2 regions of the Rothia sp. ND6WE1A genome follow, and region 1 is predicted to be linked to the other one. Evidence: predicted binding sites of a transcription regulator. Region 1 holds the regulator's gene; the other holds the start of a gene.

Region 1 (8,100 bases):
GTGACCGATGCGGTTATCACCGTTCCTGCATACTTCAACGACGCTGAGCGTCAGGCAACCAAAGAAGCTGGCGAAATCGCGGGTCTGAACGTTCTGCGTATCGTCAACGAGCCCACCGCCGCAGCTCTTGCATACGGCCTGGATAAGGGCAAGGAAGACGAACTCATCCTCGTATTCGACCTCGGTGGCGGTACTTTCGACGTCTCGCTCCTTGAAGTTGGTAAGGACGAAGACGGCTTCTCCACCATTCAGGTTCGTGCAACTTCAGGCGACAACCGCCTTGGTGGTGACGACTGGGATCAGCGCATCGTTGACTGGCTGCTTGAGCAGGTCAAGTCCAAGACCGGCGCAGATCTTTCCAAGGACAAGATTGCTCTTCAGCGTCTGCGTGAAGCAGCAGAGCAGGCTAAGAAGGAACTTTCTTCAGCTACCTCCACTAACATTTCACTGCAGTACCTCTCGGTAACTCCTGAGGGTCCCATTCACTTGGACGAGAAGCTGACCCGTGCTAAGTTCCAGGACATGACTGCAGACTTGTTGGAACGCACCAAGAAGCCTTTCAACGACGTCATCAAGGAAGCCGGAGTATCCATCTCCGAGATTGCACACGTCATTCTCGTTGGTGGTTCAACCCGTATGCCTGCTGTGGCTGAGGTTGTCAAGGAGCTCACCGGTGGCCGCGAACCCAACAAGGGCGTCAACCCCGATGAAGTTGTTGCAATGGGTGCAGCTGTTCAGGCTGGCGTTCTGAAGGGCGACCGCAAGGATGTTCTGCTGATTGACGTTACCCCGCTTTCTCTCGGTATTGAGACTAAGGGCGGCGTCATGACCAAGCTGATTGACCGCAACACCGCTATCCCCACCAAGCGCAGTGAAACCTTCACTACCGCTGAGGATAACCAGCCTTCAGTATCGATTCAGGTATTCCAGGGTGAGCGTGAATTCACTCGCGATAACAAGAACCTCGGTACCTTCGAGCTGACCGGTATTGCGCCTGCTCCTCGCGGTGTTCCTCAGGTTGAGGTTACCTTTGATATCGATGCTAACGGTATCGTCCATGTATCCGCTAAGGACAAGGGCACCGGCACCGAGCAGTCGATGACCATCACCGGCGGCACCTCGCTGTCCAAGGATGACATCGATCGCATGGTCAAGGATGCCGAAGCTCACGCTGAGCAGGACAAGGCGCGCCGTGAAGCTGCTGAGACCCGCAACCAGGCTGAGACTTCCGCTTACTCCATCGAGAAGCTCATCAAGGAAAATGGCGACAAGCTTCCCGATGATGTCAAGACTGAGGTTCAGGGCGACGTCGACGCAGTCAAGGCAGCTCTTGAAGGTGACGACGACGACGCAGTAAAGTCCGCTTTTGAGAAGCTACAGCAGTCCCAGACTAAACTGGGCGAGGCTATCTACGCTTCCGCTCAGGCAGAGGCCGCTAACGGCGACTCCTCTGCACAGGCTGATGACGACGACGTAGTGGATGCAGAAGTAATCGACGACGAAGACGAGAAGAAGAACTAATCATGGCTGAAAACACCAACGAGCAGCAGGGCAATGACCCTTTGGAAGACGCTTTCGAGGCGCCCTCCGCTGAAGGCCACCCAGAAGCCGAAGGTGTATCTGAGGACGCCGTAGTAGAGGAAGAATCTGCTACGGCACCCGAAGAAGCCTCGGTGGAGGATTCGGTCGACGAAAACGAAAAGCTGGCAGCTGAGCGACTTGAGGATCTTCGACGTTTGCAGGCGGAGTTCACTAACTTCAAGAATCGCAGTGCTAAGGAAAAAGAGCAGCTTCGCGAATTTGTGATGGCAGATTTTGTGAGCGCGCTCCTTCCAGTCATCGATGATATTGATGCCGCTCGTCAGCACGGCGATTTGGAAGATGGTCCCTTTGCCGCCATTGCCCGCAAGCTTGAAGAAACTTTGGGCAAGCACGGCATGGAGCGTTTCGGTGAAGTCGGCGAGGCTTTCGATCCGAAGGTTCACGAGGCGGTTCTTCAGCAGCCTACTTCTGAGGTTGAACCCGATCATGTGTCGATGGTTCTGCGGAACGGCTACAAGGTCAAAGACCGCGTGGTGCGTTCGGCTCAGGTAGCTGTTGCTACTGCTGAATAAAATCGGGCTGAGATAGCCCATCAAGCTAGATTGGGGCGGGCTCGAAGTTCTCGAGCCCGCCCATTCTATGAAAAGCAATAATATTTTTTTGAGAAGACTTAAAAGAGATTTACCTACGCTGAGATAAGGAGGCGTTCGATGGCAAGTGAAAACTGGCTTAATCAAGATTTTTATAAGGTGCTGGGGGTAGCTGAAGACGCCTCCGATGCAGACATCAAAAAGGCTTACCGCAAGCTAGCGCGCAAGTATCACCCCGACCAACACCCTGGAGATGCCGAGGCAGAGCGGAAGTTCAAAGAAGTAGCTGAGGCTTACGACGTCCTGTCTGATAAGAAGGATCGCGAGGAATACGACCAGATCCGCAAGTATGGTGCCGCTGGTTTTGCTGGCGCCCAGGGTGGCGGATTCCCCGGTGGCTTCGGGGGAGGGTTCCCCGGCGGGCAAAACGTTCACTTTAGCCAGTCCGGCGGTGGTCAAAACATTAACATTGAGGATTTGCTCGGTGGAATGTTCGGTGGTGGCGCCGGAGGGTTCGGCGGCTTTGGTGGTGGCTCCAACTTTGGCGGCGGGTTTCAGCAGGCTCCTCGCAAGGGTGCCGACGTTGAGGCAAATGCTCGTATCTCATTCAAGGATTCCTTCAACGGTACCGAACGATCAGTGACCTTGCCGTCGGGAGCAACGACTAAGATTCGTATTCCTGCCGGCGTCAAAGACGGTCAGAAGCTCAAACTACGAGGCAAGGGACAGCAAGGCCCTGGCGGAGCAGGCGATTTGATTGTTCACGTTTTCGTGGATTCGCACCCTGTTTTTGAGCGCGATGGCAACGACGTAGTGGTTCATGTTCCTGTTTCCTTGCAGGAAGCCGTGGAGGGTGCCGTACTCGAAGTACCTACTCCCGACGGTAAGAGCGTGAAATTACGTTTGCAGGCAGGTGCTCCAGCAGGCCAAAAGATGCGCGCCAAAGCCCGCGGGTTTAAGACAGCAAAGGGCACCGGCAACTTGATTGTTATCCCTGAAGTTGAGCTACCTCAGAATCTCACGGATGAGGCGAAAACTGCATTTGCTGAGTTCTTGAAGCTGGCTCCTCAAGGGGATGTTCGCAGCGATTTGATGAGGAAGGCGGCGCAGTAACAGATGGCTTTAGGATCAGACCGACCGGTTTACGTTATTTCGATTGCTGCTGAGCTTGCGGGTATGCACCCCCAGACTTTACGCCAGTATGATCGCATGGGTCTGGTTGAGCCGTCGCGTGCTCCGGGGCGCGCCCGTCGTTACTCGCAACGGGACGTCGAGAAGCTGCAGGAAATACAGGATCTTTCGCAGGCAGGCGTTTCTTTAGAGGGTATTAAGCGCATTATGGGCTTGCAGAATCAGTTGGATGAGATGCATGCTCGTATGCAGGAGATGGCGCAGGAGCTGGACGTCGCACATGCTAAGTTGGCGGAATCCTCGCGGGTCTTCGCTGCGGGGTCGCGCGGTGAGGTAGTGCATTTGGCGCGCGGTAAGCGCCCGGCGGGTAAGCCTCGTTCGCAGGCAGTAGTTCTATATCGCCCTAATCGCGGAGGCAAATAAATTCTCGCTGTGATGGAAATCTACTGGAAATAATTGAAAATATTTACTTTACGTGTAAACTAAATAGGTGTTGATTTCCCCCCCAATCGACATCCCCCATTTTTCCAGCAGATTGTTCCCCCATGATATTTTCTGATGCAGTTTTATTGTTTGTTGCCGTTCAGGTGATCCTAGGTACTGCCTGGGCTTATCCTAAAGTCTTTCGCGTGCATCCTATTTCTGGTAACCAGCCGCAGATTAGTCGCGGTAACTCTATTTATGTCGGCAATAGCACGGTCGTGAACTCTCATCCTGAATATGTAAACAATGACTACGGTAATGCCGGCGGCGAGTGGTTCGACTTGTCGAAGTAGTCCTGCTGTAGCTCGACGACGCCGTCTGCCTTAAAGCGTGAATTCCTCTGGGTCACTAAATCCGTAGAAGGGCACTGAAATAAGTGCCCTTCTACGGATTTAGTGACCCTTGCTCGTTAAATTAGCGACGTCGATACGTCAGGTCGTGGGCCCGCCGTCCAGCTTCGCCGGCTTTGCGCTCAAACGATGTCAGCACGCGACCGTCCCATCGGGGAGCCCAGCCGCCAGCAGGATCCTGCTCGGTAGCGCCCTCACCAGAGTGCAGGTTTTCGAAATCGGGGTGAGCATCCAAAACGTCTCGCATTACAATCGCGTATTCTTCCCAGTCGGTTGCTAAACGCCAGGTAGCACCGGGCTTCAAGACGCGAGCTACCTTATCGGCGAATTCCGGTGAAATCAGGCGGCGTTTATGGTGGCGAGTCTTATGCCAGGGGTCCGGGAAGAAAACCCACAGCTCATCAATAGAGTCTTCATCAAACATGTTGTCCAAAAGCTCTGGTGCATTTGCCTGTGCCACCCGTACGTTCTCCACACCCTCTGCCGCCATTTTGCGCAACAAATCTGCAATGCCGGGAGTGTAAACCTCAACCGCCAAAAAGTTACGCTCAGGCTGCTGCGCCGCGCGATGAACAATCGCCTCACCTAAGCCGGAGCCAACCTCCACGGTCAGGGGAGCGGTGCGACCATAAATTTTTTCGGCATCGAACTCAGCCTCGGGTGCCACCGATGTGTCGGTCAAAAGGCGCGGCAAATCCAACACATGGGTAGGGGAGAAATCTTCCCACGCCTTCAAGCGGCGTCCGGTGAGTCGATCGCCACGACGGACAAACGAGAGTGGCTGCCGGTGAAACTTTTCGGGAGTTTCTTGCTCGGTAGGCTCAATACCCTGCTCGCGCAACTCTTCTTGAGCCGCAAAATCTGCCTTTTGCTTATTGGTTTCCATAAGGGATTCTCCTTTAATATGCCGGGTACCTGCGGAAACTCAAAGCACCACCCGGGAACAACCTCTCTAGTTTAAAGCACAAAAAATGCTCTGCCGCTCAAAGAGCAACAGAGCATTCAGTCAACAAAAAGTTATTACTTCTTCTTCTTGGAAAGAAGCAGAGCCAAGCCAGCGCCGAGAAGAACGAAGTCCTTAGCCAGCGCAGTGCCTTCCTGGGAGGGGCGGATGCCGTCTTCCATGGTCATGTTTTCGTCACCGAAGTACATGGTGAGCATGCCAGCGGAGAATACGGTCAGACCCAAGCCAGCGAGCTTTGCGGGAATAACGGGAAGAAGGAGTGCTGCACCCAAAGCGGTTTCGCCGTAAGCAAGTGACTTGCCGAAGGTGTTAGCGGAAAGCTTCTCAACCTGGGGAACGCCTACCTTAGCCATCTGCTGGAGGTAGCCGTAGGTGCCTTCGTCCATGCCGAGCTTGCCGATGCCGGAGTTCAGGATGAGGGCGCCAGTGGTGGAGCGCAATGCAAGATTGGAGAGAAATGACATGTCATTTTCCTTTCAGAATAAGGTTTGTTTTCAAGAAAAGACTTTACACGGAAAATAATTCAAGAGCACCTACATTCGTGAAAAATATTGCAAGGGTAAGGCAAAACACTCTGGTGCGAACCGTGGGGCGAGGTGCGTTTTACTTCTTTTTGCGCGAGAGAGCCAATGCAAGACCGGAGCCGAGGAAAGCAATATCCTTGGCGTAGCTCATACCTTCTTGGGAGGGGCGGACGCCGTCGTCGAGGGTGAGGCTGTCATCGTTGAGGTACATGGTGAGCAATCCCGCGGAAAATGCGGTAAGACCAAGACCTGCAATTTTGGCGGTAACTACGGGGCAAAGTAGCGCGCTACCCAGCGCAATTTCGGAGTAAGCGAGACCCTTGCCGAAAGTAGTGGGGGAGAGAGTGGACAAGCTAGGTACAGCTTTAGAACCCATATCCTGCAACCACTTATAGGTTTCTTCGTCAGCATTGAGCTTGCCCAGGCCTGAATTCAAAATGAAGGCACCGGTAGTAGAGCGAAGTGCAACGTTTGAAAGAAAAGACATTATTACTCCTAATTTCAAAATTTTATAAGCGTACTTACAGTGTATGCCATCTTATGGTGTTGATTGGGGCGCAAAATGAGGAATCTTTAAGTTGTGCCACATCATGAGAAATACACCTTTTTGAGGCTTTGAGGTTGGCAACGTCTGGGAAATTCGTCTAATCTGTGATGTAACTAGGACCACTGTGTTACGCAATCTGCAACCGGAAGAAACTCCCGTTTTCCCCATGCGTAACTAGATGGTTTACATACATTCTGGAGGTAACGTGCCCAGTCACGCACAGAACGACGTCGCTGAAGTTGAATCAGACGGCTCGCTACAAAGAGGTCTCAGTAACCGCCATATCCAGCTCATTGCAATCGGTGGCGCAATCGGCACCGGTCTGTTCATGGGCTCGGGCAAAACTATTAGCCTGACCGGTTCATCCATTCTTTTCGTCTACATCATCATCGGTGCTGCAATCTTCATGGTTTTGCGCGCGATGGGTGAGCTTCTCCTATCTAATTTGTCTTATAAGTCTTTCTCAGACTTCGCATCCGACATTCTTGGCCCCGGCGCCGGGTTCTTTGTCGGATGGTCCTACTGGTTTATGTGGGTTGTTACTGCAGTAGCGGACGTTATTGCAATTACTGGCTACGTGAAATTCTGGTGGGAAGATGTTCCCCTCTTTCTACCAGCGCTAGTTATTATCGGTTTGCTTCTCGCGCTGAACCTTCCTTCAGTGAAGAACTTCGGTGAAATCGAATTCTGGTTCGCAATCATCAAGATTGTTGCAATCATTGGCCTTATCATTGTCGGTGGCATCATGGTCGCTACTGCTTTCACTCCTGAAAACGGTGACACCGCCCGCGTCGCTAACCTCTGGGAACACGGCGGATGGTTCCCTAAGGGTGCTATGGGCTTCCTCGGTGCTTTCCAGATTGCGCTGTTCGCATTCCTAGGTTCTGAACTTGTAGGTACAACTTCTGCGGAAACCAAGGATCCTTACACCACTTTGCCTAAGGCAATTAACGCTGTACCTGTTCGTATTATTCTCTTTTACGTACTGACTCTGGCAGTAATTCTCATGGTGACTCCCTGGACCAAGATTGTTCCTGAGAATAGCCCCTTCGTCTCCATGTTCAGCCTTGCAGGTTTTGGAGCTGCGGCATCGGTAGTGAACTTCGTGGTTCTCACCTCTGCAGCGTCCTCGGCTAACTCCGGTATCTTCTCCACCTCGCGTATGGTCTACGGTCTTGCAGAAGAAGGCTCCGCCCCCAAAGTTTTTGCTCTCCTTAGTAAGAACGGTGTACCTCGTAACGCACTATTCCTCACTTCCGTATTGCTTCTCTCATCCATCATTCTGCTTTACTCGGGTGACTCGGTGATTGGTGCATTTACCTTGGTGACCACCGTGGCCGCTATTCTGTCAATCTTCAACTGGGCAATGATTCTCATTTCCTACATTTCCTACCGCAAACAGTTCCCTGAGCGTCACGCAGCTTCCAGCTACAAGATGCCCGGTGGTGTGGGAGCAGCTTATGTAACCCTGGCATTCTTCATCGCCATGATTATTGTGTTGGCTCTGTTCCAAGATACCCGGATTGCACTGTTTGCAATGCCCGGATGGTTTATCATTTTGGCTATTGGCTGGGCAACCGTTCGCCGCAACCCCAACTCCGCACGTTTGCAAGAGAAGGCCAAGCTTGAACGCACCCAGGCACTAGATATTGTTCCTCCTCGCGAAAAAGACAAAACACTATAAGTTGTTAGGCTCTTATCCGCCAAGGTGAGATATATGAATCAGGACGTCGTCTTGCGCTTCTAAAGCGCCAGACGGCGTCCATGTTCGATGAGCTTATTTTTTGACGTTTGAACGGTAAGCGGGTTGCTCAGGACAGGTTTTGAGAACCCGCTCCATTGCCTGCTTCTCGGTAGGCGTGACCCAGAGACCGTAAGCTGCTTTGACGGACACCTGACGCCCCACGTACTCACACTGGTAGCCACGTTGAGGAAGCCAATGTGCGGCGTCGGCATCGGACTTCTCCCT
Region 2 (8,100 bases), on a different contig from region 1:
CAGAAGTAGAAAGCGCGCGAATAATTTCTTCGTGGATAGCTTCATCGGCCGCCATGGCATCGGTGGCATCGGGGTCTTCGGCGTAAGGGGAACGCCCCTCGGCACGCTGCGCTAAAGCCAGCACAAAGACCGAACCAAAATGCTTAGCCAAGAATTCCAGAGTGCGAGCAGAGACCGACGGCGTCGGTTCCGGCGTAGCGTGTGCACCCAATAGGTTGCGCCAATGCTGTTGGTGCCGTTCTTCTGCCTGTGCGACTTCGCGTAAAATTTCGGCGTCTCGACCCGTCGAACGCTCGGCAAGAGCCGAATAAATGCGCGCTTCGGAGATTTCCTCTGCCAAATAGCGGCGCCAGCGGCGAATCTGTTGGGATGTGGGGTCAGGGGAGCCAACGTGTCTGCTGGAGGCGGTAACTGATGCTGAAAGTTCGTTTCGGTCCATGATGAGCCTTAGGGTCAGACCGAAATCACGTAAAAATGAGACTTCGGCCGTTGCTTGCAATATAGCGCGATGGTTTAAGGACATCACGGTATATATTTCGGGCCGAAGGTCTCGTTCGCCTGAATTCTGAGAGCCAGAAACTACAGGTGGTTTACCGGGCGCATTCTCTGCAACCAGTATGTCGATAAACCGCTTGGATTAGAGGAGATCCACAACGAATCACATCTAACCTGTGGGAACTACTCCCCTTCGCTGGCATAAGCATAGCGAAAAATAACCTCTCACTGGAACCCAATGTGACTCAAATGAAACCTAAAAAAGACCGGCTTGGAAACCCAACAGGGATTCAAAGCCGGTCTTCAGCTGCCAACATAAGTTAGTTAGCTTGAGCGAAGCGGTAAACAAAAGCCGCCATAGCGCCACGTGAAATAGGTTCCAGCGGCCGGTATGTGCCGTCGCTCCAACCCGTGGTTATTTCCTCTTTGGCTAGCCAAGATACTTCTTTATAGAAGCTACTGCCGCGAGGGTAATCGGTGAAGGGGCTGCGCGCACTCGGTGTATAGGCAGGGGATCCAGCCATACGGTAGAGGAAAGCTGCCATAGCCTCACGGGAAATAGAATCATTGGGTCGGAAGGTGCCGTCGCCCCATCCTGTTGTAATTCCCTTGCTGGCTAGCCAAGAGACTTCTTTGTAGAAAGGATCACCGGGACGAATATCCTTGAACGGTGAGCGAACCGGAGGCGCATAGGTGGGTGAGCCCGCTAGACGGTAGAGATAAGCTGCCATAGCCGCACGAGAAATACCTTCCTCTGCGCGATAGGTTCCATCAGCCCAGCCGGTAGTTACACCCATGTTGCGAGCCCAGCTAATTTCTTTGCGGAAAGGATGGTTCGCGGCGACGTCGCTAAAAGGAAGCGTGACGTGCGTGGGGGTAACTGCCTGAACAGCTCGTTCCGCGTTGACAAATTTATAGTCACCCACGTAGCTCCCAGTCCCTTGCAAAATGGAACGGATAGTTTCGACCGGAAGGTCAGGATTGCGCTCCTTCATCAAAGCAATGACGCCTGCAATGTGAGGTGCCGCCATAGAGGTGCCGTTGAGCGGACCGTAGCTTGGATTGCCCGGTCCCTGAGTGCCGTCGGTGATAGTGGACCATATATCAGTACCCGATGCACCGCCAGGTGCCAAAATATCAAGGGGCCAGCCCCAATTGGAGTAACCAGTCATGGTTTGCCAGCCGTTACCTGCGGTGGCACCTACAACGATTGCACCCCAGCAGTTGGCGGGGGCGTACTTCCCGGCGTCGTCCCCGTTATTACCGGCTGCCACCACCACGGGAACGTTGCGTTCATGAGCTGCCCAAATGGCGTCTTCAAACACCTTGGGGCAGGTATTGGCAGGGAAAGCCGCAGAAATATTCACGACGTCGGCGGGTGTGGGATTGAGTGGCGCACCGGGAACGTAAATACCCGCTGACCATGCGACACCGGCTGCCATATCTGATACGTAGCTATCACCACCAGCACCCAAAATACGGGCATGCTGAACAGATGCGCGCGGTGCAACGCCTGCTACGCCCAAGCGATTGTAGGCTGATCCAGCGGCGATGCCAGCCACGTGCATGCCGTGCCACATCGAGTTTCGACCGTTTGACCAGTCACCCTGATCTTGCGGGTTAGAGTCCCATCCGTTTCCGTCGCGAGAAAACTCTGAGCTGGTGAAGTCATAACCGGGTAGTGTGCGGGCGTCCAACTCGGGGTGTGTGGAATATCCTTCGTCGGCGACGCCGATGACCACGCCGTCGCCCACGTTAGTTTCCCAAGCTTGAGGAGCGTTAATGGCGCGCATGTTCCACTGCAGATACCACAGGGGGTCAGTGGGAGTGACAGGAGCATATCCGGCGTCAGTGTTCTTGACGCGCAAATCTGCCTCAGCGTATTCCACGCTGGGATTGGCGTTCAGGGTCTTGACTACCTCTGTTTGCTCGCTGGGGGAGAGCTCCGCAGTAGATTTCACGACATCGGCTGAAGCGACGGTCTGGCTTACTACTTCGGTGGTGGAGTCATCCAGTGCCGATTTCTTTGCGGTGGACTCTAGAACTTTCGCTTTGGTGTCTTCGGCGGTGCCCTCTTTGAATTTAACGATCACCTGATCGGTATCTTCTTCAACGGTGGGAGCGTTTTTCACGCTGGCTTCTGCGTGAGTGCCTGCGGTAAGCGATGGGTCACCTTGAGAGTGAGGTGCGGAAGTGTCCGCGCCTTTGGGGGCCGCTATTGCAGGGGAGGTTAATCCTAAAGTCAGCAGGACAGTAAGAGACGATGCGAATACGATTTTGGGAGTGCGATGTGAAATTTTCAAGGGGGGAGGGCTTTCGGGGGAGTCGAAGCTGATGGGTACCGATTCAGGTTACCCCAAATCGAGGTTTTATTAGGTGGTTTAGGGGACAAAAAATAATCTGCCCCGGGGAATCGGGGCAGATTGAGAAAATAGGATGGGTATAAGCGACGACGCTTACTTGATGTCACCCTTTGAATTTTCAAGATGCGCACGTACAAACCACTGGAACTTTTCAAGCTCGGCAGTCTGTCCAATGAGCAAATCCTCGGTTACGGGGTCGAGTTCTCCCGCTTTTGCAATAGCGGCGCGGTGATCCTCAATGACGCCGTCGTAAACCTTGTTGATAGCTTCTAGATGTACGGTGGTGTCTGCGCGGCCTACCGAGTAGTCTTCCCAGGAGCGTTTAGCTACTAAATCGCCGGGAGTGCCCACCGGGGATACGCCCAGGGTTGCCATGCGTTCTGCGACTTCATCGGCAAAGCCGCGGACTAGCTCAATCTGAGGGTCAAGCATTTCGTGTACCCCGATGAAAGAGGGACCGACGACGTTCCAATGAGCATGCTTCAGGGTGAGCTGAAGGTCATTGAGCGCGTGCAGGCGCATTTGAAGCAGTTCACCTACTTGATGACCGGTCGCTTCAGTAAGTCCAGGAACGGTATAAGGTGCATTGGTTGCAGGCATGTTCAATCCTTTTCTGAGCTCGGAAATTATTACACATACGCAGTAATATCTTGGAACCTGCGTTCACTTACTATTTTAGTAAGCGCACCCCCAAAGTCAAGATTATTTTGAATTATTCATATTAAGGATTTTGGCTAGTGTGAGCTCTTCATGTTGCATTCGAGCATGCCCTAAATCTTCCGGTACGGGCACTTCACCGGGAACCACAATGACCTTCATGCCTGCTGCTAGTGCGCTTTGCACGCCGGAGGGGGAATCCTCAACAGCTACACACTGGGTTGGATCAACGCCGAGCTTCTTGGCTCCCAATAAGTATGGTTCGGGGTTAGGTTTCGGGTGAGTCGTTTGTTGGTCGCCAATCAAAGCGGTGAAATAACCGGGCGCGAGTTCGGACGTGCGCTGGGCAACCGCCGTCGTCGCGTTGGTGACAATACCCATGGGAATTCCTGCCTGATGAATCTCATCGAGTAGCGGGCGAATGCCAGGGAGGAAATCGTAAGAGCTTCGTGAAAATTCCTCCATCATGTAGGTGATGAGTTTCTTCTCAATCTCAGGCAGGGGCAAATCCACTCCTACCTTTTGGAGCTGTTCAAGAGTCTTGCGAATCGAATAACCCAACACCGCCAGGGTGTCTTCAGAAGTCCACGTGGCATTGTGCTCAGCTGCAATGCGCTGCTTGGCTGCTTCCCAGAGGGGTTCGGTGTCCACTAGGGTGCCGTCGTGGTCAAAGAGAATAGCTGCAGGGTAGTTCGATGTGCTCTCATTTTTACTCATAATTCCAGCCTATCCTGAACTGAATCTTTAGGGGGCAATGACCTACTATTACAGTGTGGATAACCAGTCATCTGAACAGATTTTGCACCGTCCATCGTCCGCTTTTCAGCGTCTGATGCTCTGGGCCGCAGTACCCGGCGCCTTGCTGTGCGCCCTGTGGATTACTGCCGGACGAGCTTTGTTTGGCGCCGGCGGTTCGCTGGTGGGTATTTTTGCCATCAGCTTTGGTCCGGCGCTTTTGGTTATCTTGGGGGTTGCTGCATGGTGGATGTGGCACGATGCCAAGCGGTACGAAGGATCGGCGGGGACGACGTCGACGTTAGCAGTTCTGCAACTGGTGACCTGGGCAATTGCTTTCATTTTTGGAATGCTCTGCCCAGACGTGGTGGATGGTAAGACCGTTTCTGCGGCGTCGAAAATTTTGGGTGAAGACTTTATCGGACTCTCTGCAGGGTTTGGCAATACTTCAGGGATCTTGACGTTCGTGGCAGCATTCTCTGTATTTTTTGTGGCATGGGGTGAAAACCGGCGTTCGCGCAAACGTGCCGCCGGAGTGAGCGAAGAAGATGAAGAGCTCATTGCCCGTCAGTACAGCGAGTATGAATTTTTGGATGAGATGGAATAAACCTTGCAAAGGTTGAGTTTTCATGGCCTCAAAAGCAAATTTCATACACCCTTGGGGAAATGAAATTTTCCTTTGAGGTGTATTTCTGACGGTGCTTCTTTGGGTTGGTATGGTGCATGGCCTGGTGGACCCCTCGCTTTATCCCGCGAGTGGGCCATTTCTCGTGAATATTCTCAAGCAAAATTATTGTAATTTATTCTGTGGAAAACTCTTGTCTTAACAACTTGAGCGGAGTAGACTCAAGTTAATAGATAAATAGAAACGCAGGGGTTGGGTCTAAATCCCGTATTTCTCAGTCTTTAACAGAGAAAACTTCAACTCGAAAGGAAGACTTTCATGGAACAAAAATTCACCACTAAATCACAAGAAATCATTAGTAGCGCGAACATGAACGCGCAAACCGCCGGGAACCCCAGCATCGAACCTGCCCACTTACTCAAAGCGCTCATGGATCAGCGCGACGGCGTGGCTGTAGCTGTACTCAAAGCTGCAGGAGTGGACATCGACGCCGTCTCCGTTGCTGCCTCCAATGAAATCGCCAAGCTGCCCAAGAGCAGTGGCTCATCGGTAGCGCAAGCACAATTCAGCCGCAACGCACTGCGTGCAATTCAAACCGCTCAAACCAAAGCAGAGCAATTCGGGGATACTTTCATCTCCACCGAAATGATTTTGCTCGGGCTTGCATCAAACGACGACGCTACAGCGAAAGCTCTGGCGGATAACGGCGCTAGCGCCGACGTCATCGCTCAGACCATTCCGCAGGTAAGAGGAGATCGCACCGTGGACACCCCAGACCCCGAAGGCACTTTCCAAGCGCTTGAAAAATTTGGTACCGATCTCACCAAGATTGCTCGCGAGGGCAAACTAGACCCTGTGATTGGTCGTGACTCAGAAATCCGTCGCGTCGTGCAGGTACTTTCTCGCCGTACCAAGAACAACCCCGTTCTTATCGGTGAACCAGGTGTAGGTAAGACCGCTGTGGTAGAAGGTCTTGCTCAGCGCATGGTCTCAGGCGATGTTCCCGAGTCTCTGCGCGGTAAAACCCTCATCTCTTTGGACCTCGGTTCGATGGTTGCCGGTGCAAAATACCGCGGTGAGTTCGAAGAGCGTCTCAAAGCTGTTTTGGATGAAATCAAGAAGTCCGAAGGCCAAATTATTACCTTCATTGACGAGATTCATACCGTCGTCGGTGCTGGCGCTTCCGAAGGTTCGATGGATGCGGGAAACATGCTCAAGCCCATGCTGGCGCGCGGTGAGTTGCGTTTGATTGGCGCTACCACCCTCAACGAATACCGTGAAAATATTGAGAAAGACGCCGCTCTAGAACGCCGTTTCCAGCAGGTCTACGTGGGTGAACCCAGTGTGGAAGACACCATCGGTATTCTACGTGGACTCAAAGAACGCTACGAAGCGCACCACAAAGTAGCCATTGCAGACTCGGCTTTGGTCGCTGCGGCAACGCTGTCCCACCGCTACATTCCCTCGCGTCAACTTCCCGATAAGGCAATCGACCTCATCGACGAAGCTGCTTCGCGCCTACGCATGGAAATCGACTCGGCACCCGAAGAAATTGACATGCTCCGGCGCCAAGTAGACCGCTTGACCATGGAAGAACTGGCACTTCAGAACGAAACCGACCCAGCCTCAGTAGAGCGCCTGGAACACCTTCGTGCTGAAATGGCAGACAAACGAGAAGAACTCGACTCTCTCAACGCACGTTGGGAAGCCGAAAAAGCAGGACTCAACCGAGTCGGCGACATCAAGAACAAAATTGATGAACTGCGCTCTCAGGCAGAGGTTGCTCAGCGCGAAGGTAATCTCGGTGAAGCCTCACGAATTCTTTACGGTGAAATTCCTGCCCTTGAAGGCGAACTGCATGCAGCGCAGCAAGCTGAAGAAGAGCACACCGAAAAAGAATCGATGGTTTCTGAAGAAGTAACCGCCGATGACATTGCCGAGGTTATCTCCGCTTGGACGGGCATTCCCGCCGGCAAGATGCTACAGGGCGAATCGGAGAAACTGCTGAACATGGAAGACGAGCTGGGCAAGCGACTCATCGGACAGAAGCAGGCGGTCACCGCCGTAGCCGATGCCGTGCGTCGTTCACGCGCAGGCATTTCTGACCCCGACCGTCCGATTGGTTCCTTCCTCTTCCTTGGCCCAACCGGCGTCGGCAAAACCGAACTCGCCAAATCACTCGCCGAATTCCAATTCGACGATGAAAAAGCACTGATTCGTATCGACATGAGCGAATTTGCTGAAAAGCACAGTGTCTCACGTCTGGTGGGTGCCCCTCCCGGATACGTTGGTTACGATCAGGGCGGTCAGCTCACCGAAGCGGTCCGCCGTCGTCCCTACTCCGTAGTGCTGTTGGATGAGGTGGAAAAGGCTCACCCGGACGTCTTTGACATCCTCTTGCAGGTACTCGATGATGGCCGCCTTACCGACGGTCAGGGGCGTACCGTAGACTTCCGCAACGTCATCCTGATTCTTACCTCTAACCTGGGATCACAGTTCCTGGTTGATCAGAACATGGAAGAAGACGCCAAGAAGCAGGCGGTTATGAACGTAGTCAACGCTTCGTTCAAGCCCGAGTTCCTCAACCGTTTGGACAACATCATCATGTTCGATCCTCTTTCGGCTCAGGATCTCTCTAAGATTGTGGACATTCAGATTGACGCGATGGCACAGCGCCTGGGCGCCCGCCGCATCAATTTGAACGTTACAGATGCCGCTAGCGAATGGCTCGGACTTGCTGGCTACGACCCCGCCTTCGGTGCTCGTCCGTTGCGCCGTCTGGTGCAAACCGAAGTGGGCGACCGTCTGGCACGAGGAATCCTCTCCGGCGCCATCCACGATGGCGATACCGTAAAGGTAGATGTGAACCCCGATGTTGCTATCGATGGGCTGATGGTGACGGCTGAGTAATGTTGCTTGGCTGAGCTATGTGATATTTCGCTCTAGCTAGGTCGCGGCTTCGTCAGGGACAAACGCTTGAGCTCAAACATTAAGAGGAGGACGCCACCCGGTCGGCTCTTACGGAACTTGTAGTCCGAGGGAGCTGAGGGGGGGCGTCCTCCTCTTATAACTCGCCTGCGCATTTATCCCTGCACTCCACCACGAGATGAGCTGGGGCGCGTAACACTGCTAGGCTCAGCTTTTTACTCAATCCAAGCAGATTACTGCTGCCTCAACCATTGTTCGAGGGTGGGTTCGAGGATGATGGCGTCGACCGGTGCGTAG

Evidence for each region. The regulator HspR, encoded in region 1, represses chaperone genes until heat shock. The targets are predictions, from matches to a motif close to AAGTTGAGTCNNNNNGACTCAACTT.
Region 2: clpB (ATP-dependent chaperone ClpB) is a predicted target of HspR. The motif match lies at 5,079-5,103, and genes of this name have one in related genera.

The regions. Positions count from the first base shown of each region.
Region 1 covers NZ_LXTU01000038.1:26,416-34,515, reverse strand. Annotated here, with positions in the region: gene dnaK (molecular chaperone DnaK) at 1-1,521, shown strand, start outside; gene A7E48_RS05400 (nucleotide exchange factor GrpE) at 1,524-2,114, shown strand; gene A7E48_RS11510 (DnaJ C-terminal domain-containing protein) at 2,253-3,245, shown strand; gene A7E48_RS05390 (heat shock protein transcriptional repressor HspR) at 3,249-3,686, shown strand; gene A7E48_RS05385 (hypothetical protein) at 3,809-4,039, shown strand; gene trmB (tRNA (guanosine(46)-N7)-methyltransferase TrmB) at 4,161-4,982, opposite strand; gene A7E48_RS05375 (hypothetical protein) at 5,117-5,524, opposite strand; gene A7E48_RS05370 (hypothetical protein) at 5,664-6,071, opposite strand; gene A7E48_RS05365 (amino acid permease) at 6,310-7,815, shown strand; gene A7E48_RS11350 (HNH endonuclease family protein) at 7,909-8,100, opposite strand, start outside.
Region 2 covers NZ_LXTU01000025.1:7,649-15,748, forward strand. Annotated here, with positions in the region: gene A7E48_RS02590 (VIT1/CCC1 family protein) at 1-439, opposite strand, end outside; gene A7E48_RS02595 (S8 family serine peptidase) at 816-2,627, opposite strand; gene A7E48_RS02600 (Dps family protein) at 2,952-3,458, opposite strand; gene A7E48_RS02605 (HAD family phosphatase) at 3,561-4,232, opposite strand; gene A7E48_RS02610 (hypothetical protein) at 4,270-4,857, shown strand; gene clpB (ATP-dependent chaperone ClpB) at 5,194-7,785, shown strand; gene A7E48_RS02620 (SDR family oxidoreductase) at 8,037-8,100, opposite strand, start outside.